Regions from separate parts of the Comamonas sp. CMM03 genome, predicted to be linked through region 2. Evidence: predicted binding sites of a transcription regulator. Region 2 holds the regulator's gene; each other region holds the start of a gene.
What was found. The regulator LexA, encoded in region 2, represses DNA repair genes until DNA is damaged. The targets are predictions, from matches to a motif close to ACTGTATNNNNATACAGT.
Positions count from the first base shown of each region.

Region 1: a site for LexA is predicted at 2,057-2,074, ahead of KW830_RS16555 (PA0069 family radical SAM protein). Genes of this name have one in related genera too.
Region 3: a site for LexA is predicted at 2,498-2,515, ahead of KW830_RS13545 (ATP-dependent helicase). Genes of this name have one in related genera too.

Region 1 is NZ_JAHUXB010000004.1:600,124-607,580, reverse strand. It holds gene KW830_RS16560 (SMP-30/gluconolactonase/LRE family protein) at 1-182, shown strand, start outside; partial or broken gene KW830_RS21390 (tripartite tricarboxylate transporter substrate binding protein) at 436-648, shown strand; gene KW830_RS16555 (PA0069 family radical SAM protein) at 893-2,050, opposite strand; gene rnk (nucleoside diphosphate kinase regulator) at 2,430-2,840, shown strand; gene KW830_RS16545 (GbsR/MarR family transcriptional regulator) at 2,970-3,566, shown strand; gene KW830_RS16540 (DUF3014 domain-containing protein) at 3,661-4,566, opposite strand; gene cydX (cytochrome bd-I oxidase subunit CydX) at 4,887-5,024, opposite strand; gene cydB (cytochrome d ubiquinol oxidase subunit II) at 5,045-6,196, opposite strand; gene KW830_RS16525 (cytochrome ubiquinol oxidase subunit I) at 6,220-7,457, opposite strand, start outside.
Region 2 is NZ_JAHUXB010000001.1:919,025-926,481, reverse strand. It holds gene kdsB (3-deoxy-manno-octulosonate cytidylyltransferase) at 1-74, shown strand, start outside; gene adk (adenylate kinase) at 472-1,128, shown strand; gene KW830_RS04135 (diguanylate cyclase domain-containing protein) at 1,273-2,706, opposite strand; gene KW830_RS04130 (asparaginase) at 3,037-4,026, opposite strand; gene lexA (transcriptional repressor LexA) at 4,108-4,779, shown strand; gene KW830_RS04120 (hypothetical protein) at 5,008-5,313, shown strand; gene pdxH (pyridoxamine 5'-phosphate oxidase) at 5,615-6,277, shown strand; gene KW830_RS04110 (AEC family transporter) at 6,718-7,457, opposite strand, start outside.
Region 3 is NZ_JAHUXB010000003.1:605,288-612,744, forward strand. It holds gene KW830_RS13540 (hypothetical protein) at 1-279, opposite strand, end outside; gene KW830_RS13545 (ATP-dependent helicase) at 297-2,363, opposite strand; gene KW830_RS13550 (AEC family transporter) at 2,787-3,743, shown strand; gene KW830_RS13555 (type II asparaginase) at 3,976-5,040, opposite strand; gene priA (primosomal protein N') at 5,461-7,457, opposite strand, start outside.

The DNA of each region.
Region 1 (7,457 bases), on a different contig from region 2:
TGCTCAACCACCGGGCTGAACCGGTGCAGGTGCTGCGTGGTGTGCCAGGCAGCTCCACCACCAACCTGGCTTTTGGCGGCGTGCAGCGCAAGCAGCTGTTTGTCACAGATTCCACCCACGGCCGCATTTTGACTACGACGTTGGATACCCCTGGGCAACCCATACACCCGCGCAAGAACTAACAGTCGACAGGATGTGAATCCAACATCCTTGCATCGCAGATGCTCCGAAGCTGAAGCTAAAACGTGACGATCCCGGTCCGCGCTGCTTTCGAGGATCTCCACCACTGCGGCGCACAACCCCGCCAGGGATCCCAGCTCAGGTGAAACGGTAGGCCGGAACCTTGATGCAGACAGGGGCTTGTTCAGTTGCGGTCCCGTCAGGCCTGGAGCTGGTGTGGCCAGTACCGCTTTACCGACGACAAAATCGCATGCGATGCGGGCTTGCCCATCGCTGGCAGTTGCACTTTTCATAGCCTCTGCGACGCCCATCAAGCTGGTAGTGTGCTTTGCCGCAGGCAGCCCCACCGACGTGGTGACTCAGGCATTCGCCGACCATGCAAGCCGCGCGCTGGGACAGGCCTTCATCATTGACAACAAGCTTGGCGCCAACACGATCCCGGCTGCACAGGCCGTGGCCAGCGCACCGCTGTGGCGACGGCCGCAGCGTGCGAGGCAGGAGGTATGCATGGTGTGTGGGGCGCATGTGGGGGGTGAGCCGCGCCAGCCGCTGGGCCGCAGTGCCTGTACAGGGGCCGATGTCCCCATGGGATTCGCGCGCTGTTGTCTATTTTTTTGTCTGTTTTGTTCGTTGTGCGAATACACCGGCTGCAGCCTAGCGGCGGGCGCCGCCGCACAGCGGTTTCACCTTTTTCTTGTACGGTCATCCGTACTCAAAACAGGCTTTGCTGGCCACCCAGCAGGCTGGGGTGGTACTGGCTGCAGTCCAGCTGCACACGTTCGCGGTTCAGGCCCAGCTTGCGGCAAGCCAGGGAAAAGCGCTGGGCTAGCATGTCGGCCCAGGCGCCGGTGCCTTTCATGCGCTGGCCGAACTGGCTCTGGTAGACCTTGCCTTCGGCACGGCCCTCCTCGCTGATGCCATGCAGATCGCGCACCCGCTCCAGCACGCGCTGGGCGCGGTCCGGGTAGTGCAGGCGCAGCCATTCCTCGAACAGCGGCGCCAGCTCCCATGGCAGGCGCAGCACGGCATAGAAGGCCTGGCGTGCGCCGGCGGCCTGCGCGGCGGCCAGCACCTGTTCCAGGTCGTCGTTCAGGAACGGGATCTGCGGCGCCAGGCTTACCCCCACGGGCACGCCGGCTTCCGCCAGGGCGCGCACCGTGCGCAGGCGCCGGTGCGGTGCGGCGGCGCGGGGCTCCAGCCTGCGCGCCAGATCGGGCTGCAGCGTGGTCAGGGTGACATAGACCGCCACCAGGTTCTGCCGGGCCAGCGGCACCAGCAGGTCCAGGTCGCGTTCGATGCCGCTGCCCTTGGTGACGATGGAAAACGGGTGGCGCGCGGCGGCCAGCACTTCGATGGTGCGGCGGGTCAGGCCCACATCGCGCTCAATGGGCTGGTAGCAGTCGGTGACCGAACCCAGCATCACCGGTGCGGCCACATGGCGGGGGCGGGACAGCTCGGCCCCCAGCACCTCGGGCAGATTGGCTTTGGCGACAAGCCGGGTTTCAAAGTCCAGCCCTGGCGAGTAGCCCAGGTAGCTGTGCGTGGGCCGGGCGTAGCAGTAGATACAACCGTGCTCGCAGCCCCGGTAGGGATTCAGGCCCAGGTGAAACGGCAGGTCGGGAGAGTCATGCCGGCTGAGGGCGGATTTGCACTGCTCCCATTCCAGCTGCGTGCGCAAGGCAGTTGCCGCTTCGCCGTCGTCCCCTTCTGCGCCGGCCGCATTGACCGCCGGATCCGCCCAGCCATCGTCAAACGCTTCCCGGGCATCGCGTGCAAAGCGGTGGGCGATCCAGCTGGCCGCACCCCGGCCCTTGTGCAGCGGCACGGGCTGGGCGGGCAGATCGGAATGCTGGTCGCGATAGGAAGACATGAGATAACTGTATATAAATACAGTTATTCAAGCAATACAGGTGCCGGAACCTTGATGCAAGCAGGGGCTTGTTCAGTGGCGGTTTCGTCAGGCCCGGAGACGGTGTGGCCGGTGCCGCAGCGCTTCCCAGCAAATACCGGCGCCCACAGCTAGCTCCTTTTTTGAAAGCTGCACGCCGCCGAAGCAATTCGCACTGGCGGCGTGCGAGATGGCTTGGCAGGAGCGCGGCAAAGCGCCACAATACGGACAGCGCACCAAATTGGTGCTTTTCATTGCCTTGGCCCGGACAACCCCGTTGCCCGGGCTTTTGTCCGTGTGGGCTTTTGTTTTTTTGAGCCTGGCGGACCGACTTTCACCCCATCCCGCAAGGAGCACCGCCATGGAGCGCAAGCCCACCATCACTCTGTCGACCTTGGACCTGGAGCGCATCGAAGCCCTGCTGGAGAAAATGCCGGGCGAGTTTCCGGGCCGCGCCGTGCTGGAAGCCGAACTCGACCGTGCCGATGTGCTGGAGCCGGCCCAGATGCCCGCCACCGTGGTGACCATGAATTCCACCGTGCGCTTCACCCTGCTGGAAAGCGGCAAGAGCAACACCCTGACCCTGGTCTACCCCAAGGACATGGATGGCAGCGCGGACAAGGTGTCGGTGTTCGCCCCGGTGGGCATTGCCCTGCTGGGCCTGAGCGTGGGCGACGAATTCCAGATGCCCAGCCCCACGGGCCAGAAGGTGACGGTGCGGGTGGACGGCATCGACTTCCAGCCCGAGAACGCGGGCGAACTGCACCGCTGAGCCCGCCCGCGCCGGGCCGGTGACCCCGATGCAAGCCACCGTTCGGCGCGGCCGCCCCCCGGCCCAGCCTGCATTGCGGACAATTTCAGGAAGTGCTGAAATTCTTAAATTCACAGGCACAATTCCTTTATGAGTCAGCTTCAACCCCTTCCTTCCCTGAACCGGCAGTTCGTCTCCCACTTTGGCGAGATGGGCAGCCGCTGGGGCATCAACCGCACGGTGGGTCAGATCTACGCGCTGCTGTTTCTGTCGCCGCGCGCGCTGAATGCGGAAGAGATTGCGGAGACGCTGGAGTTTTCGCGCTCCAACGTCAGCATGGGCTTGAAGGAGCTGCAGTCGTGGCGCCTGGTGAACCTGCGCCACCAGCCCGGTGACCGCCGCGAATACTTTGAGGCGCCGCAGGATGTGTGGGACATCTTCCGCCGCCTGGCCGAGGAGCGCCGCCGCCGCGAGATCGAACCCACGCAGTCCATGCTGCGTTCGGCGCTGCTGGAAGAGGCCCAGTCCGACGACGAACGCCATGCGCAAAAGCGCATGCAGGAGATGTACGAGCTGATCGAAAAGCTGATGACCTGGTTTGACGATGTGCAGCGCCTGCAACCCGAAACCGCCATGCAGCTGATGGGCATGGGCGCCGCCGTGACGCGGGTGCTGGAGATCAAGGACAAGCTCACCGGCCGTGCCAAGCCCAAGGACCCCAAGGGCGGCAAGGACCCGCAGGATTGAGTACCTGCAGGGGCACGGCGCTGCCCTGGTGCTTGCGCTGTCAGCCCCTGCGCCGACCACAAAAAAATGGCCTGCAACTGCAGGCCCTTTTTGCTCAGCGCCGGGTGATCTGCGCCCGCAGTGCCCGCAGCTGGGCCTTGATGCGCTGGGTGTGCTCCACGCCCATGCGCAGCAGAATCTTCTGCCCTGCCGACAGGGACTGCAGATCCGCATCGGCAAACTCGTAGCGCAGCCACGGCTGCTGGGGCGCCAGCTGGCCTTGCACCTGTACCAGTTTCAGCGCCAGCGGCCCGGGAGGTTCGGGGGTCTGCAGCAGGTGGTCGATCACCGCCACCAGCCGGTCATTGAAGCGCTGGCCGGGATAGCCCAGCTCTTCATAGGCCTGCTGCAGCACCGGGTAGACACGGCGGTACAGGACACCGGCCTGCTCCACATCCAGGCCCACGACAAAGCGCACCACGGCTTCGTAGCGCGCGGCGTTGGCTGGCGCGATCTCCATGCGTCCGTCGTCGGTCTGCGTGACGGCCATGCGCCCGCCCACCGGGTGCAACGGCCACAAGCGCGAGGCCGCCTGGCTGCGCGCCAGGTTGTCCACCGTGGCCGCAATGCGGCGTGCCAGAGCGTCGGTGGCGACAAAGCGCAGCGTGCGTTCACGCCCCAGCCATTCCGTGACAGCCTGGGCCAGGCCGTCGCCATCGCCACTGGCCAGCGGCGGGCGGCCCTGGGCGTCGGCCGCTGGTTCCAGCGGATGGGCGGTGTCAGCGGCCGGCTCCGCCGCAGGCGCTGCCGGTGCGGGTTCCGTGATGGTGGGCGCCGGGGCCGCAGGGGCGGGCGCTGCGACAGGCGGTGTCTCCAGGGCTGCCGGCGCCCTGCCCCAGTAGTGCCAACCGGCATAGCCCGCTCCCAGCAACACCACGGCCACCAGCGCCCATCGGCCGGTGGTGCCCAGGCCCTCTTTGCGGTGGTGTTGGCGGGAAATCGGTTCGCTGCGCGCTTCCATCACGGCTCCTCCTTGCTGTGCGATAGAGATGGGAATCTTGACCGGACTACCCTAGCAGCAATCGGTGGCTGTGCACCGCATGCACACGCTTTGTTGCATGACCAGATGTCAACGGCGGTACAAAACGGGCCTGCATCCTCTGCTATGCGCCGCCCCCAAAAACACAAGGCCTGGTGCCATCACAGCACCAGGCCTTGCCTGGGCACCCGAACGGGCGACCGAATCCGGAGCGGCTGACTGCACCTTCGGTCACCGCGGCTCTGCAAAGTCTCTGCGACTCCGCCGCCATGCAGCGACGAAAGGCACTGTGCCTGCGGCCTTTACTCGGGCAGCTTGCTGGTGCGCTCCAGGATGCGGCGGCGGGTGGCCTCGTCATCCATCAGCTCGTACCACATGGCATTGAGCACAGCAAAAGCGGCGGCCAGTGGCAGGCCCAGAATCCACGCGAAATACCACATATCGAATTCCTTTCTACCGGTTAGTAAGAGTGGCCTTTGCCGGTGGCAATCGCAGCGATATCAACCTTGCCGCGCAGCACCGCGTACACCCAGCTGGTGTAGGCCAGGATCAAGGGCAGGAAGATCAGCACGCACACCAGCATGATGAACAGCACCACATGGCTGGAGGAGGAATCCCACACCGTCAGGCTGAAGCGCGGATCGACGGTGGACGGCAGGATCATGGGGAACATGGCAGCGCCCACGGTCAGGATGATGCCGGCAATCGCCAGGCCGCTGCCCAGCAGGCTCAGCCATTCGCGGCGGCTGCGCAGGCCCAGGGCCACGATCAGCGGCATGACCAGACCGATACCGGGCACGACCCACAGCGCGGGGTAGGACTGGAAGTTGTGCATCCAGGCGCCAGCGACTGCGGCAGCGGTCTTGTTCATCGGATTGGAGGGGCCGATGTGGCTGATCTCGCTGGTGATGACATAGCCGTTGATGCTGCCCAGCCACACGCCGGCGGCGGCAAACAGCAAGGTGGTCAGCAGCGCAAACAGCACGCCGTACCTGGCTGCGCGCCGGGCGACTTCGCCCTCGGTCTTGAACACCAGCCAGGACGCACCGTGCATCAGCAGCATGGACAGCGACACCAGGCCGCACAGCAGCGCGAACGGTGTCAGCAGGCCGAAGAAGCTGCCGTCGTAGTAGATGCGCATATCGTCACCCAGGCGGAAAGGCACGCCCAGGATCACATTGCCCACGGCCACGCCGAACAGCAGCGCTGGCACCAGGCCGGTGATGCACAGTACCCAGTCCCAGCCGTTGCGCCAGGCAGCGCTCTCGCGCTTGCTGCGGAACTTGAAGGCCACGGGGCGCAGGATCAGCGGCACCAGCACGGCGAACATGGCCAGGTAAAAGCCGGAGAAGGAGACCGCGTACAGCTGCGGCCAGGCGGCAAAGATGGCACCGCCGCCCAGAATCAGCCACACTTGGTTGCCTTCCCACACGGGGCCGACCGCGTTGATGGCGGTGCGGCGTTCCACATCGGTTTTGGCCGTGGCGCGCAGCAGCCCCATGCTGCCCAGATCGAACCCGTCGGTCACGGCAAAGCCCACCAGCAGCACGCCCAGCAGCAGCCACCAGATGACGCGCAGCACGTCATACGAAATCAGTTCATGCAAGATCATTTTTGTGTACTCCTTGCTTGCATTCAGCGGGCGCGGGCCAGCTTTTGGATCATGGGTTCGTAGAAGCTCAGGTGCGGCTCGCTCTCATGCTCCGGCCCCTTCTGGATGGCGCGCACCATGAGTTTGAGTTCGATCACCAGCAGCACGGTGTAGATCAGCACAAAGCCTGCAATCGTCAGCAGCAGCGTGCCGGCGCCCAGGTGGGAGACGGCCATGGCCGTGGGCAGCACGCCTTCGATGATCCAGGGCTGGCGACCCAGCTCGGCCACGACCCAGCCGCATTCGGCCGCAATCCACGGCAGCGGGATGGACAGCACGGCCACCTTGAGCAGCCAGGGGTAGGCATCCAGCCTGTGGCGCACGGACAGCCAGAAGAAAGTGCCGGTCAGCACGATGAAGAACATGCCCAGGGCCACCATGACGCGGAAGCTCCAGAACAACGGGCCCACCGGGGGAATGGTGTCGGTCGCCGCCTTCTGGATCTGTTCGGCGGTGGCTTGGCGCGGGTCGTCTACATAGCGCTTGAGCAGCAGCGCGTAGCCCAGGTAGACACCTTTTTCCTCAAAGCGCGTGCGCGCCTCGGCAGGGACTTCGGCGTCCGACCTGGCGCTGCGGATAGTCTGCAGCGCGTCATAGGCGTCGATGCCGCTGCGGATATAGCCTTCGGCGTTGCTCACCAGCTGGTTGATGCCGGGGATCTCGGTGTTGAGCGAGCGCGTGCCGATCAGGCCCATCACCCAGGGGATGTGCACGGCGAAATGGGTTTCGCGCGCTTCGCGGTCCGGGAAGCCGATGGCGGTGAAGGCCGCCGGTGCGGGCTCGGTCTCCCACATGGCTTCGATCGAGGCCAGCTTCATCTTCTGGTGTTCGGACGACAGGTAACCGGACTCGTCGCCCAGCACCACCACCGACAGCGAGGCGGCCAGACCGAACGAGGCGGCCACCGTCATCGAGCGCTTGGCCAGGTGCAGGTGGCGGCCCTTGAGCACGTACCAGGCCGACACGCCCAGCACGAATAGCGAGGCCATCACATAGCCGGCCGAGACCGTGTGCACGAACTTGGCCTGTGCCACCGGGTTGGTCAGCACCGCAAAGAAGTCGGTCACTTCCATGCGCATGGTCTGCGGGTTGAAGGCGGCGCCCACGGGGTTCTGCATCCAGCCGTTGGCCACCAGGATCCACAGCGCCGAGAAGTTGGTGCCGATGGCCATCAGGCAGGTCACGATCAGGTGCTTGACTTTGCTCAGCCGGTCCCAGCCGA
Region 2 (7,457 bases):
AGCATGCGCCCGGCGCTGGCGTGGACACGCCCGAAGACCTGGAGCGCGTGCGCGCGCTGCTGGCCGGTCGCTGAACTGTCACAAAGCGCAAAATGAGAGCGGTTTATGCTCACGTTTCTATGATTTGCATGTAAAAGCCTCTTCAAGTCCTGTAAACATAAGCATGCAAAGCTCTCATTTTTGCTTTTCCCGACAAAAGTCTTCTACAAGATCGCAAGTCACTCTTGCACAAGACCCGTACACAGCCAGCCACCAGCGTGCTGGCGGCACACCGTGCACCGCCTCGGTGCTGGCAGGCACATGGCGTGCCGTCAAGCGGTGCAGGCCCCAGCGCCGTGTAAGCGCCTGTCAGGTGCACGCGTGCTATCCTTGCCCGCGAAAAAACATATGCCGGTCCGCCATCCACCCAGCTTGACGCTGGGTTTCTTGTGTCGGACCGCAGCCACGCTTTCATACATCCCGAGGAATTCCATGAAACTGATCTTGTTGGGCGCACCCGGCGCCGGCAAAGGCACGCAAGCCACTTTCATCTGCCAGAAATACGGCATTCCACAGATCTCCACCGGCGACATGCTGCGCGCCGCTGTCAAGGCCGGCACCCCCCTGGGCCTGGAGGCCAAGGCCGTGATGGACGCAGGCCAGCTGGTCAGCGACGACCTGATCATCAATCTGGTCAAGGAACGCATCGCCCAGGCCGACTGCGCCAACGGTTTCCTGTTTGACGGCTTCCCCCGCACCATCCCCCAGGCCGATGCCATGAAGGCCGCCGGCGTGAAGCTGGACTACGTGCTGGAAATCGACGTACCGTTCGACGCCATCATCGAGCGCATGAGCGGCCGCCGCAGCCACCCCGCTTCGGGCCGCACCTACCACGTCAAGTTCAACCCGCCCAAGGTTGAAGGCAAGGACGACGTGACTGGCGAACCCCTGGTGCAGCGCGAGGATGACAAGGAAGAAACCGTCAAGAAGCGCCTGGATGTGTACAGCAACCAGACCCGCCCTCTGGTGGACTACTACAGCAACTGGGCCAAGGCCGACGCTGCTGCAGCCCCCAAGTACCGCGCCATCAGCGGCACGGGCACCGTGGAAGAGATCACCACCCGCGCCCTGGCCGCCCTGGCTTCCTGATCGAATCAGAGCCCTTGCGGCAGTGACGGGCGCTGGCCTGCACTGCCGCCCCATAAAAAAGGCTGGTGACAACACCAGCCTTTTTTATGGGGCGCGGGAACTGACTGCCTGAATTCCGGACGCGCCTGCCTTGCGCCAAAGGCCTCACAGCATGCTGTCGACCCGCCGGTCCTGCGCACGCCCCGCGTAGAAGCGCATCTTCTCGGCATACATGGCCTGGTCGGCCCGGTGCACCACCGCTTCCATGCTGGCCCCCTCCCGCCCGCAGGCATGGCCCATGGCCAGATGGATGGTCTGCCCGGGGTAGAACTGGTTGTTCAGCTCCAGCAGCGACAGAATGCGCTCCTGCATGGCCTGGGCACCGCGCTCGTCGGTGCCGGGCAACAGCACCATGAATTCGTCACCGCCGATGCGCGCCGCGCAGGCCGGCGCATCCACCGCCTTGGTCAGCACCTCGCCAATACGGCGCAGCATGGCATCGCCTGCGGCATGGCCGTGGTCGTCGTTCACGCCCTTGAGACCGTTCATGTCGATGGCAATCACCGACAGCGGCCATGGCCCCTTGCGCGACAGCCGGTTGAGCTCTTCCGTATAGAAGGCACGGTTGCGCAACTGGGTCAGCACATCGTGCTTACCCAGGTATTCCAGGTAGGACTCGGCTTTTTTGCGGGCCGTGATGTCCACCAGCGACAACAGCACCAGATCCCAGTTCCGGGCGTGGCTGTTCATGATGGCGAACTCCATGTGGATGTGCAGCACATCGCCGGTCAGCGAATAGTTCACTACCTCGCGCTGCTGCACCAGCTTGCCGTCCCACAGATCCTGCAACTGTTCGGCAAAGGAATCGTACATCTCGCCCCGGAACACCTGGGACAGGTTGTGCAGCAGATTGGCCTTGCTGCTGGCGCCGAACATCTCCAGTGTCTGCTGGTTGACGTCGATCACACGGATTTCCTGCATGCAGCGGGTGACGAACTCAGGGTGCACCTTCAAGAACGTGCGGAAGTCGCGGATGCCGCGCTCGCGCACCTCGTCCAGCAGTTGCTTGACCGCGCTGAAGTCTTCCACCCACAGCGAGACCGGGGAGTGGGCAAACAAATCCCGCGCGTACTGTTCGCTGGCCTGCAGACGCTGCGTGCTCATCACCTCGGCGGTGATGTCTTCCAGCGACACCAGCACACGGCTCCAGCTGTCTTCATAGCCGGGCAGCACGCGAAAACGCACCTGAATGTCCATGCGCCGGCCATCCAGCGCGTAGTTCACCGAGCGGTTGGCGAAGCTCAGCTGCCCGTCCCACAGGGCCAGCAGCTCGGCGACGATGCTGTCGTGCATATCGCCGCGGAACACCTCATCCAGGCGGTTTTGCAGCGTGGCCTGGTCAGGGGCCTTGAAAAGCTCCAGCGTGTACTGGTTGACGCGCAGCACCTGAAAGCACTGGCTGCATTGCTGCACGCGCCGGGGGTCCTCGCGGAAAAACTGCTGCAAATCGGTGACGCCTGCGGCGCGCCATTGCGCGAACAACTGCTTGAGCCCGCTGTAATCCTCCATCCACAGGGATATGGGGGCGAGGTCAAACATGTCCTCAAAATCCAGGCCGCTCGCGAGAGAATTGGTCACCACTAACACCTCCGTGCGCGATTATTGCTTACCGCGCCGGGTGCACATTCCTCTTCTCTACCGGTTGTAAGTTTTTGTGAGAATTTCGTGCGCGCCACACGACAGCCCCGTACAGCCAGCGCTGTGCAGACCCCGGGTTGGCGAGATTTTCCAGCGGACCTCGACTGCAACACGCTATCGCCTGCCTACCTGCGGGTTGGGCTGGCAGGCCTGCACGTATTCACGCCGCGCAACAAGCCCGCCCCCCCACCCTATGGCGGCGTGGCCTGCCGCACCGGCACGGATTTCGGGCTAGCGGTCCGTGCGCGGCCAGCCCATCAATTCCAGCATCAGACTGGTGCGCGCCTTCACGGCAGACAAGGCGCTGACACGGCTGTCATCGGCGTCTTCGGCCTGCACAATGCGCCCGCGCTCGCAACGCGTGCTGCGGCGTACCGCCAGGCCCCGGCTTTGCGCCACTTCGAGTGCGGCATCCAACGCCTGGTGGGTGGTGCCGTTGCCTGTGCCGGCCACCACCAGCCCGCGCACGCCAGCGCTGCACAGCGCCTGGACCACCGCCTGCATCACCGACCCGCTGCAGCCTGCATGACTCACCAGGATTTCCACCTGAGGCCATTCGGCAGGCGGGCGCAGCGCGCCCACCGGCGGAATCTTCGGCGCCGACAGAGCGGCCCCCTCCACGGGGCCGACCCAGCGTACCCGCCCCTCTTCCACCCAGCCCTGCGGGCCGCTGTCACCGCCGTCAAATGCGTCCACCCGGTAGGGATGCACCTTGCGCACCTGGCGGGCACTGAACACCAGCCCGGCCATCACGGCCAGCACGCCGCGCCCGGCCGCATGGACATCGGCTGTGCAAATCACCGCATCCCGCAGATTGCCAGGCCCATCGGCCGAAATGGCACTGGCCGGACGCATGGCACAGGTCAGCACCACGGGTTTGGCTGGCTGCAGCACACACTGCAAGAACCAGGCGGTTTCTTCCAGGGTATCGGTGCCGTGGGTGATGACAATGCCCCCCACATCGGCACGCTCCAGCAATTGGCTGCAGCGCACTGCCAGCGCATGCCAGGTGGTGTGGTCCATGTCCTTGCTGTCCAGCTGGGCCACTTGTTCGGCCTGCAGTGGTGCTTTTGCAACGCGTTCCAGGTCGGGCACCGCCTGCAGCAGTTGCGCCACACCCAGCTGTGCCGGACGGTAGCCCACATGGGCCCCCGCAGAGTCCGCGACCCCGGCAATCGTGCCGCCGGTCCCCAGAATGACGATGGTTTTGCCACTTTCCACTTGCAGTCCTTTGCAAACTGGTCAAAAATACAGGTACTGGATGAACGCACAGTATTCATCCCCATTGATCGAGGAATGCCCATGGACCACCCCAAGCTCACCCCCCGGCAGCAGCAGATTCTGGATCTGATCCAGTCTGCCATCAGCCGCACTGGCGCGCCCCCAACCCGGGCCGAGATCGCCAGCACGCTGGGTTTCAAGTCGGCCAATGCCTCGGAGGAACACCTCAAGGCCCTGGCCCGCAAGGGCGTGATCGAGCTGGTCAGCGGCACTTCGCGCGGCATCCGCCTGTGCGTGGACACCGTGCGCAGCATCAACGCAGCCCGCGGCAACGTCTTTGCCCTGCCTCTGACCGCCATGCAGCCGCTGCTGCTGCCGCTGGTGGGCCGTGTCGCTGCAGGCTCGCCCATTCTGGCCCAAGAACACATCGACCAGACCTATTCGGTGGAAGCCAGCATGTTCGCCCACAAGCCCGACTACCTGCTGAAGGTGCGTGGCATGTCCATGCGGGACGCCGGCATCCTGGACGGCGACCTGCTGGCCGTGCAGTCCACCCATGAGGCCCGCAACGGCCAGATCGTCGTGGCCCGCCTGGGTGATGACGTCACCGTCAAGCGCCTGCGCCGCACCGGCTCGCAGATCGAACTGCTGCCAGAAAACCCCGACTACCCCGTCATCCAGGTCAATCCCGAGGAGCCCTTCGCCATCGAAGGTCTGGCCGTGGGCCTGATCCGCAACTCGGCGCACATGTAGCGCCCGGTCCTTCTACCGGGCTTCCCATGGCGCGCTCAGCGCTGCCACCCAGGCCCTTGACCGCGGAAGCGCCGCCCAGCCACTTCCGCCACTACCACGGTTCTGTACCGCGGCCTGCGCGGCCGCGCAGGGGCTGTTTTGCCCAGAATTTGTCTCTCCGATCAGGTGTGTGCAGCCTGAGGGAGTAGGTTTGCCCGGAAAACTGCACAACAGAAAGCGAGCTCCCCCATGCGCCTGTTCACCACTTCCAGCACCCCGGTCGGCTTTACCCTCACTGCCCCCTTGTCCATGCAGGTCCAGCGCCACCCGGGCCTGCGTGCCCATCGTGCGGCAGCGTCTGCTGGCACAAACGCAGCATCCACCGCCAGTGCCAACGACAGCCGCTATTTCAGCGTGGCCATGGACGACAAGGTGCGCGTCCTGCGTCGCGACGTGGGCGACCGCGCCCGCATGGTGCTCAGCGGTCGCATGGCCGATGTCTGCGCCGCCCTGGAACACATGAGCCGCGCCGAAACGGTGTCCTTGGCTGGCTGAGCCATGCCGCCCGGCGCCGCCATACGCGGCCCGTGTGCGGCACCAGATCCTGCACATTGCGGATTGCAGTGTCCGAACTTGCCAGGCCTGCGTGCACAAGGGGCGCAATCCCGGAACATCTGGCAGTCCGGCGGACTGCCCCCGTACTGCAGCGCATGCACCACGGCAACCGGTTTCAGGCTCGCCTACACGCCATCTCATCTGCCCCTGGACGTACCTCCCTGGTCTGCATTAGCCACAGCAGGCAGCGCACGGCCTGCACAAATACCGCACTGCTGCACGCAGGGGGCACAATGGCGGCATGAGCCAGATTTCTGCCCACATCGCCGACCTGCGCAAGAGCTACGAGCGCGCAGAACTCAATGAAGACGCATCCAAAGCGGATCCCCTGGCGCAGTTCGACCAGTGGCTGCAGGAAGCCGTGAGCGCGCAAGTGGCAGAACCCAATGCCATGACCGTGGCCACGGTAGGCAACGATCTGCGCCCCAGCACACGCATCGTGCTCATCAAGGGCTATGACGCACGCGGCATTGTCTGGTACACCAATTACGACAGCCGCAAAGGCAACGAACTGGCGGGCAACCCGTTTGCAGCACTGCAGTTCCACTGGGTGGAGCTGGAGCGCGTGGTCCGCATCGAAGGCCGGGTCGAACGCGTCAGCGACGAGGAAAGCGACACCTACTTCCACAGCCGCCCGCTGGACTCCCGCATTGGCGCCTGGGCCAGCCCGCAAAGCCAGGTCATATCCAGCCGCAGCGTGCTGGTGGCCAACGCCGCCAAATATGGCGCCCAGTTCCTGCTCAAGCCTCCGCGCCCCCCGCACTGGGGCGGCTTCCGTCTGGTGCCCGACCGCTGGGAATTCTGGCAGGGCCGCAAGAGCCGCTTGCACGACCGTTTGCGTTACCGCACCGAAAGCGGGCCAGACGACAGCCAGGTTTGGGTACGTGAACGACTTGCGCCCTGAATAGCGCTTTTTGAACGAAAACCGCTCAAGTCCCCGCAGCGTACGCCGATACAACACATATCGGTGTACGCGCCAAGTCTAGGCGGTGCGCCCAAGCCCCGGCGCTCGCGCAGCCGGGGCTTTTTCTATGTCCCAGACGCGGCCCCTGGGCTGCAGCGCATAGGCATCGCGGGACACTGGGCAGCGTCTCAGCCCCTCCCGCGCCCTTGCACCGCCAGCGGGTGCGTTGCCTTGCGCCATGTCCCACGGGCTGGCATCAGTACTGCCTGCTGGCTGTCTGCTGCATACGCCCCATACAACGCAGCAAACCCTGGAAGCCCGCTGCGACCAAGGCCATGGGAGCGAACGCGCCCCCGATATGTGTGCCCCCGATGTGTCGCAGCCTCACCAATAGCACAGCAGCCCCGCTGTGCCGCACGGTGCAGGCTCACCGCGGTGACCTAGGCCCAGCGCTGCAACACCGTCAGCACCACCGGCAGCGTGACCAGGGCCAGCGCGGTGGAAACCGCAATGCTGGCCGTGACTTCGTCCTCCCCCACTTCATAGCGCTGAGTAAACAGAAACACATTGGCGCCCACGGGCAAGGCCGCAGCCAGCGCCATGGCGGCCATCGCCGGGCCGCGCAGACCCAGCAGCCAGGCACAGCCCAGGAATACGGCGGGGTGCACCACAGTCTTCACCACGGCAATGCGCAGCGCAGCACTCAGGTTACCCCGTACCCGGCCATAGGCCAGCGTCACCCCCACCAGAAGCAGCGACATGGGGCCCAGCGCCTGCCCCATCAACTGCAGCGGCGTATCCACTACCTCGGGCACGGACAAACCGGTCTGGGCGTAGAGCACCCCGGCAATGATGGGCAGCGGAATCGGGTGCAGGATGCTGTTCTTCACCGCCTGGGCAATCGTGCGGCCCATGCCGCGCGCATCCGCTTGGCCTGCACGGCTGGCCTGGCGCGCGGCGGCCAGTTCAAAAATGATGGTGCCGCTGGTCAGCAGCACCAGGGCGTGCACCGAAATCAGGGTGAACAGCGTGACCAGACCCTGCTCGCCATAGGCCAGGCTCATCAGCGGGATACCGATCATCACCGTGTTGCTGAAGGTATTGGCCAGTGCGCGTGCTGCACCCAGCGTGGTGAAGCCCTGCACCAGCATGGTCACGGCGAACACCAGGGCCACGGCCA
Region 3 (7,457 bases), on a different contig from region 2:
GCCCACCATGGCATGGCGGGTGCCGGCGCGCTCGACCGTGCCTTTGACCGTGCCTTTCCACTCGGGGTGGGGGCCCAGTTGCAGCAGGGCGGCATCGGGCTGGCCGGCCACGGTGGCCGTCCATTCGCCTTGCAGCTGCGCCGCGCCCATGTCCCAGGCATCCGGGCAGCCGGCTGCATCGGAGGCACTGTTCTGGGCCTGTGCGACGGAGGCCAGCGCGCCGGCAGCGATGAGGACAAGGGTGCGCAGGCGCGGGGGTACAAACGGAATCAGGGGCATGGGTTCACAGGGCGGTGTCATGGCGCCGGGTGCTGCACGGTGGAGCGCGCGGCAAATTCCGCGCGCAGCTTGCGCAGTTTTTCGCGCGGGTCTTCCTTGGCGGTGGCCGCGTCCAGGTTCATTTCCTTGATGAAACGGCTGGGTTGGCACTGCACCATGTCGCGGCCCTTCTTGCGGCGCTTGGTCCAGCTGACGGCCAGCGTGCGCTGGGCGCGGGTGATGCCCACGTACATCAGGCGACGCTCTTCCTGCAGGCGGGCGGCAATGTCGTCGCTCACCTTTTCCTGCTTGCCGTTGTCGTCGTCCAGCTTGAAGGGCAGCATGCCTTCGGTCACGCCGACCAGCACCACATGCGGCCATTCCAGGCCCTTGGAGGCGTGCAGCGTCGACAGGACCACCATGTCCTGTTCCTTCTCGCGCTCGCTGATGGTGGAGAGCAGGGCAATGTTCTGGGCCACTTCCAGCAGGCTCTTGACTTCGGTCTGGGTGGTGGTGCCGGCCGCGTCTTCGATCTGGCCGCCAGCGCGCTGGCTCATCCAGTCGCAGAACTCCAGCACATTGCTCCAGCGGGCAGCGGCCACGGATTCGCTGTCCTCGCTGTCGTACAGGTGCTGCTCGTAGCCGATCTCCTTGAGCCAGTCGAGCATGAAGGTCCGGCTGGCCTCGGCGCCCAGCGTGTGGCGGGCCCGGTATTCCAGGTCGTTGAGGTAGCGGCCGAACTCGAGCAGGCTTTCGTGCGCCTTCTTCGGTACCACGGCTTCGAGCATGTGGCTGAACAGTGCGCCGAACATCGACAGCTTGTGCTGGCCGGAGAATTCGCCCAGCTTGCCCAGCGTGGTGTGGCCGATGCCGCGGCGCGGGGTGGTGATGGCGCGCAGGAAGGCCGGGTCATCGTCGTTGTTGATCCACAGCCGGAACCAGGCGCACAGGTCCTTGATTTCGGCCCGGTCGAAGAAGCTGGTGCCGCCCGAGACCTTGTACGGGATGTTGGCCTTGCGCAGCGCCTTTTCAAACGGCTTGGCCTGGTGGTTGGCGCGGTAGAGGATGGCGAAATCCTTCCACGCCGGCTGCGGGTTGGCGCCCGCGCGCAGGCTCTGGATGCGGGCCACGGCGCGTTCGGCCTCGTGTTCTTCGGTGTCGCAGTCGACCACGCGCACCGGCTCGCCCTCGCCCAGTTCCGAAAACAGGGTCTTGGGAAACAGCTTGGGGTTGGGGCCGATCACATTGTTGGCGGCACGCAGAATGGCCGAGGTGGAGCGGTAGTTCTGCTCCAGCTTGATGAGCTTGAGGTGGGGGTAGTCGATGGGCAGCTTCTTCAAGTTGTCCAGTGTGGCGCCGCGCCAGCCGTAAATGGACTGGTCGTCGTCCCCCACAGCCGTGAAATGCGCGCGCTCGCCCACCAGCATCTTCAGCAGCTCGTACTGCGTGGCATTGGTGTCCTGGTACTCGTCGACCAGCACATGGCCCAGGATGCGCTGCCATTTCTCGCGCACCTCGGGGTGGCCGCGCAGCAGGCGCATGGGCATGCCGATCAGGTCGTCAAAGTCGACGCTCTGGTAGGCGGTCAGGCGCTCTTCGTAGCGCTGCATGATCAGGGCGATGCTGCGCTGGTGGTCGTCCTGGGCCAGGGCCAGGGCCTTGCGGCTGTCCCAGCCGGCGTTCTTCCAGTTGCTGATGGTCCATTGCCACTGGCGGGCGGTGGCCACGTCGGTGGTGCCGCCGGCGCAGTCCTTGAGGATGCCGGTCACATCGTCGGCATCCAGGATGCTGAAGCTGGGCTTGAGCCCCAGTGCATGGCCGTCTTCGCGCACCATGCGCACCCCGAGGGCGTGGAAGGTGCAGACCAGCACATCCTTGGCCTGGCGGCCGATCAGTCCGGCCGCGCGCTCGCGCATTTCGGCCGCGGCCTTGTTGGTGAAGGTGATGGCCGCAATGCGCCGCGGGGCCATGCCGTTCTCGATCAGCTTGGCAATCTTGTGCGTGATCACCCGTGTTTTGCCCGAGCCGGCACCAGCCAGCACAAGGCAGGGCCCTTCGGTGTAGTGGACGGCTTGGAGTTGGGCCAGGTTCAGACCAGCGGACATGAATGCAGAACGACGTCGCCTCGGCGGGCGGAATCATTAAAGGTGGTTGGACGCAAATGATACGGAGTTGGGTGCGAGAGCATGGCGCGGCTTTCCGGATTTCTTCTGCAGATCAGTGTTAATCAAGGTATTCGTCTGTAAATGCATGCAGTGCCGGGGAAGGCGCTAGCCGCGGGGCAGGCGTTCCTGGGGCCAGAGCATGCAGGGCCTGCTGCGGACGCTGCGCCTGCTGTGCCAACAGATATCTTGTGCAAGGTTTTCACCATGGCGGGCGATCGGTGGACAAGGCGCTTGCCGCCCGCCGGGCGGCCTGTCCGGACACCGCCGCAGCGCCCGCGGCACCCGGCCACGGCCTTGTGCTTTGCGGGACACCGGATTTTTCCGGGGCTGCATCGTGCTGCGGTGCAGCGACAATCCTTGCCTGTGCTGTCCGTTCTGATCGTTACCTTTCCCTTCTTCGCCCTGGTGCTGTGTGGCTATATCGCTACGCGGGGCGGTGTGCTGCCGCTGTCGGCCATTTCGGGCCTGAACACCTTTGTGCTGTTCTTTGCCCTGCCATGCATGCTTTACCGCTTCGGGGCGCAAACCCCGATTGCCCAGCTGCTGGATCCGGTGGTGGCCGGGGTGTACCTGCTGTGCGGGCTGGCGCTGGTGGCCGCCACCCTGGCGCTGACGCTGCGGCGCTGGGGCTGGAACGACGCCGCCTTTGGCGCGCTGGTGGCCGCTTTTCCCAATTCCGGCTTCATGGGCGTGCCGCTGCTGGTGGCACTGCTGGGCGAGGGCAGCGCCGGTCCGGTGATACTGACCATGGCGCTGGACATGGTGATCACCACCTCGCTGTGCATTGCACTGTCGCGGCTGGGCGAGGGGGAGGGCGGGGCCGTGCAGGCGCTGCGCAAGGCACTCAGGGGCATGCTGTCCAACCCCATGCCCTGGTCGATTGCGCTGGGGGCCGTGGCATCGGCCCTGGCGTTCGAGCTGCCCGGCCCCATAGACAAAACCGTGGCCATGCTGGCGGGCGCTGCCTCGCCGGTGGCGCTGTTCACCATCGGGGCGGTCCTGGCGCGTTCGCAGATGAACCTGCACGAACAGCTGGCCCCGCGCGACTATGTGCCGATTGCACTGGTCAAGCTGCTGGTGCACCCGCTGCTGGTGTGGTCCGCCTGCCAGGCGGCCGTGGCGCTGGGCCTGCCGCTGTCGACCGAGGCCATGGTGGCGCTGGTGCTGGTGTCCGCCCTGCCCAGTGCCAGCAATGTGTCGCTGCTGACCGAGCGTTTTGGTGCCCATGGCGGGCGCGTGGCGCGCATCATCCTGGTCAGCACCGCGCTGGCGTTTGTCACGTTCTCGGCGGCAGTGACCTGGCTGGCGCCGGCCGCGTAGGCGGGCAGCCCAGACAGAACCGGTCTTTTCCGTCTTGCCGCGCTTGGGAGGCGAGGGGCCTCGCTTTTCGGGGAGGCCTCCGGACCCCGGCGGAGCGCGGTGAAAAAACATCGGCCGGTGCAGACGCCGCTGGCACCGGCCGATGGGGATGGCTCCGCTGGCGGGGCCGGAAGCCCGGACCTGCTCTGAGGCAGTGCCTGAGCGCGGTCCGGTCTGCGGGCCGTGGCGCCGCTCAATATTCCCAGAACATCCGTTGCAGCGTCTTGGTGTCGGCGCCCCGGGTCAGGGCCAGCATGGTCAGGATGCGTGCCTTTTCAGGGCGCATGTCGTGGGCGACGACCCAGTCGTACTTGTCGTCGGGCTGCTCGGCGTTGCGCAGCACAAAGCCGTAGGGCACGCGGGAGGAGCGCACGATGATGGTGCCCTTGGCACGGGCATCCTGCAGCGGCTTGACCATGCGGTCAGCCACCGAGCCGTTGCCGGTGCCGGCATGGATGATGGCCTTGGCGCCACCGGCCACCAGCGCATTCACGGCCGTGGGCTGGACGGTGCCGTAGGCGTAGACGATGTCCACCTGGGGCAGCTGTGTGATGTTGTCGATGTTGAACTCGGACTGGTTGGTGTGGCGCTTCACGGGGGCGCGGAACCAGTAGTTCTTGCCTTCCACAACCATGCCCAGCGGGCCCCACTGGCTCTTGAAGGCACCAGTCTGGATGTTGATGTCCTTGTTCACATCGCGGGCAGTGTTCAGCTCGTCGTTCATCGTGACGAGCACGCCCTTGCCGCGCGCATCCTTGGACGCTGCCACGCTGACGGCGTTGACCAGGTTCAGCGCGCCGTCGGCGGACAGGGCCGTGCCGGGGCGCATGCTGCCGACCACGGCGATGGGCTTGTCGGTGTGCACCACCAGGCTCAGGAAATAGGCGGTCTCGGCCAGGGTGTCGGTGCCGTGGGTGACCACGATGCCGTCCACATCGCCCTGCTTGGACAAGGCCGATACGCGCTTGGCCAGGGCCAGCAGGTTGTCGTTGGTGAAGCTTTCGGAAGCGATCTGGAAGACCTGTTCACCGCGCACATTGGCCACCTGGGCCAGTTCGGGCAGGCCAGCCAGCAGCTTGTCTACCGGCACCTTGGCGGCCGTGTAGGTGGCGCTGTTGATGGTGGAGGCGCCGGCACCGGCAATGGTGCCGCCGGTGGCCAGCACCACGACATTGGCCTTGGGTCCGGCCGCAACGGGCTGGGTCGCAGGTGCCGCCGGGGCGGCAGGGGCCGGTGCGGCAGCCGGGGCTGCAGCCATGGGGGCCGCGGTGGAGCTGGACTGGGTGGCGCATCCGGCCAGCAACAGTGAAGCCGTGACCACGGAGGCGGCGGCCAGACGGTGCAGGGTGAAGCGGGCAGTACGGGGAGCAAGACGCATGGACAATCCCTGGGTTGTGGTGAGTGGTTGCACACCTTGCGCGCGCCGCCGCCGGGCAGCAATGGGGCTAATCCGGACTTGCCAGCGGCGCCGCACAGCCATGGTACGGCGCGCGCACGGTGCAACAGCCTCTCTGCACGTTCTGTGCCGGGGATGTGAGGCTGGGCGTGAAATCTGCCTTGGGGGATTGCCTGGTGTGCTCTGGCCGCTCTCAATATAGGAGTGCTCGGCGCGCCGTTTCGCACACCGCGCTGACGCAGCCCGGGGCCCCGGGCGCAGGTGACGGTACCAGAGGAGGTGTTACAGGCTTTGCGGGTCCACATCCACCAGCCAGCGCACCAGGCTTTTGTGCTGGGGCTGGCCGCGCACCCAGTGCAGCCAGGGCTGCCAGGCATGCAGGAAGCGCTGCAGCGCGCGGCGGTCTGTGGCTTCGATCAGCATCTGCGCCCGTTCGACATCGGCCACGCGCTGCATGGCCATGGGGATGGGCGGGTACAGAAACACATCGTCCAGATGGGGCAGCTCGCCCTGGCGTGCCGCATCGCTGGCGGCGCGCAGAAAGTCCTGGGCGGCCTCCTGGGTCCGGGCGTCGGCGCGCACCAGGGCCTGGAAGGCGAAGGGAGGCATGCCCGCATCCTCGCGCTCGCGCAGCTGGCGCTGGGCAAAGCGCGGGTAGTCGTGCTGGCGCAGCGCCTGGAACACCATGTGCTCCGGATCCTGGGTCTGCACCCACATCTCGGGCCGACTGTCCTGGGCGGCGACATACGAGCCATCGCGCCCCGCGCGGCCGGCGGCCTGCATCAGCAGGCAGAACAGGCGCTCCGGCGCACGGAAATCGCTGCTGAACAGGGCTCCGTCGGGCTGTACGGCGGCCACCAGCGTGATGCGGCGGAAGTCGTGGCCCTTGGCGACCATCTGCGTGCCCACCAGCACATCGATCTCGCCGCTGTGCACCTGGTCCAACTGCTGCTCCAACGCGCCCTTGAGCCGGGTGGTGTCGGCGTCGATACGGCCCACGCGGGCCGGGTTGCCGTCGGGGCGCTGCACATTGCGCAGCAGCCGCTCCAGCTCTTCCTCCAGCTGCTCCGTGCCCTTGCCCAGCGGCAGGATGTCGGGGTTGCCGCATTCCGGGCAGGCATGCGGCACGCGCTGGGTAAAGCCGCAGTGGTGGCAGCGCAGCGTGCGGTCGCCCTTGTGGAACACCTGGTGGGCGCTGCAATGGGGGCAGTCACTCTTCCAGTTGCAGTCGGCGCAGAACAGCACCGGAGCAAAGCCCCGGCGGTTGAGCAGCACCAGCGCCTGCTCGCCGCGCTGCACGCGTTCGGTGATGGCCGCGATCAGCGGCGGGGAGAACACCGCTTTGCGGGGCTGCTGGCGCATGTCCACCAGGCGCACGCGCGGCAGCTCGGCCGCGCCAATGCGGCTGGGCATGTGCAGCCGCAGGTAGCGGCCCGGTCCGCCGCTGTCGGCGGGCTCGCTGGCGTGCCAGCTCTCCAGCGACGGGGTGGCGCTGCCCAGAATCACCTGGGCGCCCTGGGAACGGGCCCGCCACACGGCCAGGTCGCGGGCGGAATAGCGCGCCCCCTCCTGCTGCTTGTAGCTGGGATCGTGCTCTTCGTCGACCACGATGACCTGGAGCCCCGGCAGGCTGGCGAACACCGCCATGCGCGTGCCCAGCAGCACGCGGGCCTGGCCGGTGTGGGCCGCCAGCCAGCTTTTCAGGCGCTGCGGGTTGGTCATGCCGCTGTGCATGCTGACCACGGCCTGCGGGCCGAACTGCGGGGCAAAGCGGGCCGTGAAGCGTTCCAGCAGCTGGGGAGTGAGGTTGATTTCCGGCACCATCACCAGCGCCTGGGTCGGAAAGCCGGTGTCGGTGGCGGCCAGCAGCGCCTGCTGCACGCGCTGCATATAGACCTCGGTCTTGCCACTGCCGGTGGCGCCGTACAGCAGAAAGGGGCCGGGGTGCTGGTCCATCTGGGCGCACACGCCCTGCTGCTCGGCGCTGAGTGCAATCGTAGGGGGCAAGGCGGGCGCTGGCGCTGCGGCGTCGGCCACGGCCTGGGCATCCAGCGCGGCCTGGGCCTTTTTGCTGAGTTTCTTGGACTTGGGCGCCAGCCGGCGGGCCAACTGTTCGGCCGTCATGTCCTTGAGGGCAGGGGGCAGGCCGGTCAGCGCAATCTCGCCCAGGCTGCGCTGGTAGTACTGGGCGGCGAACGCCACCAGGCGGCGCCAGCGGGCGTCCAGCGGAGGCAGGCCATCGAGCACGCTGCGCACGGACTTGAGCTGGGCATTCGGCA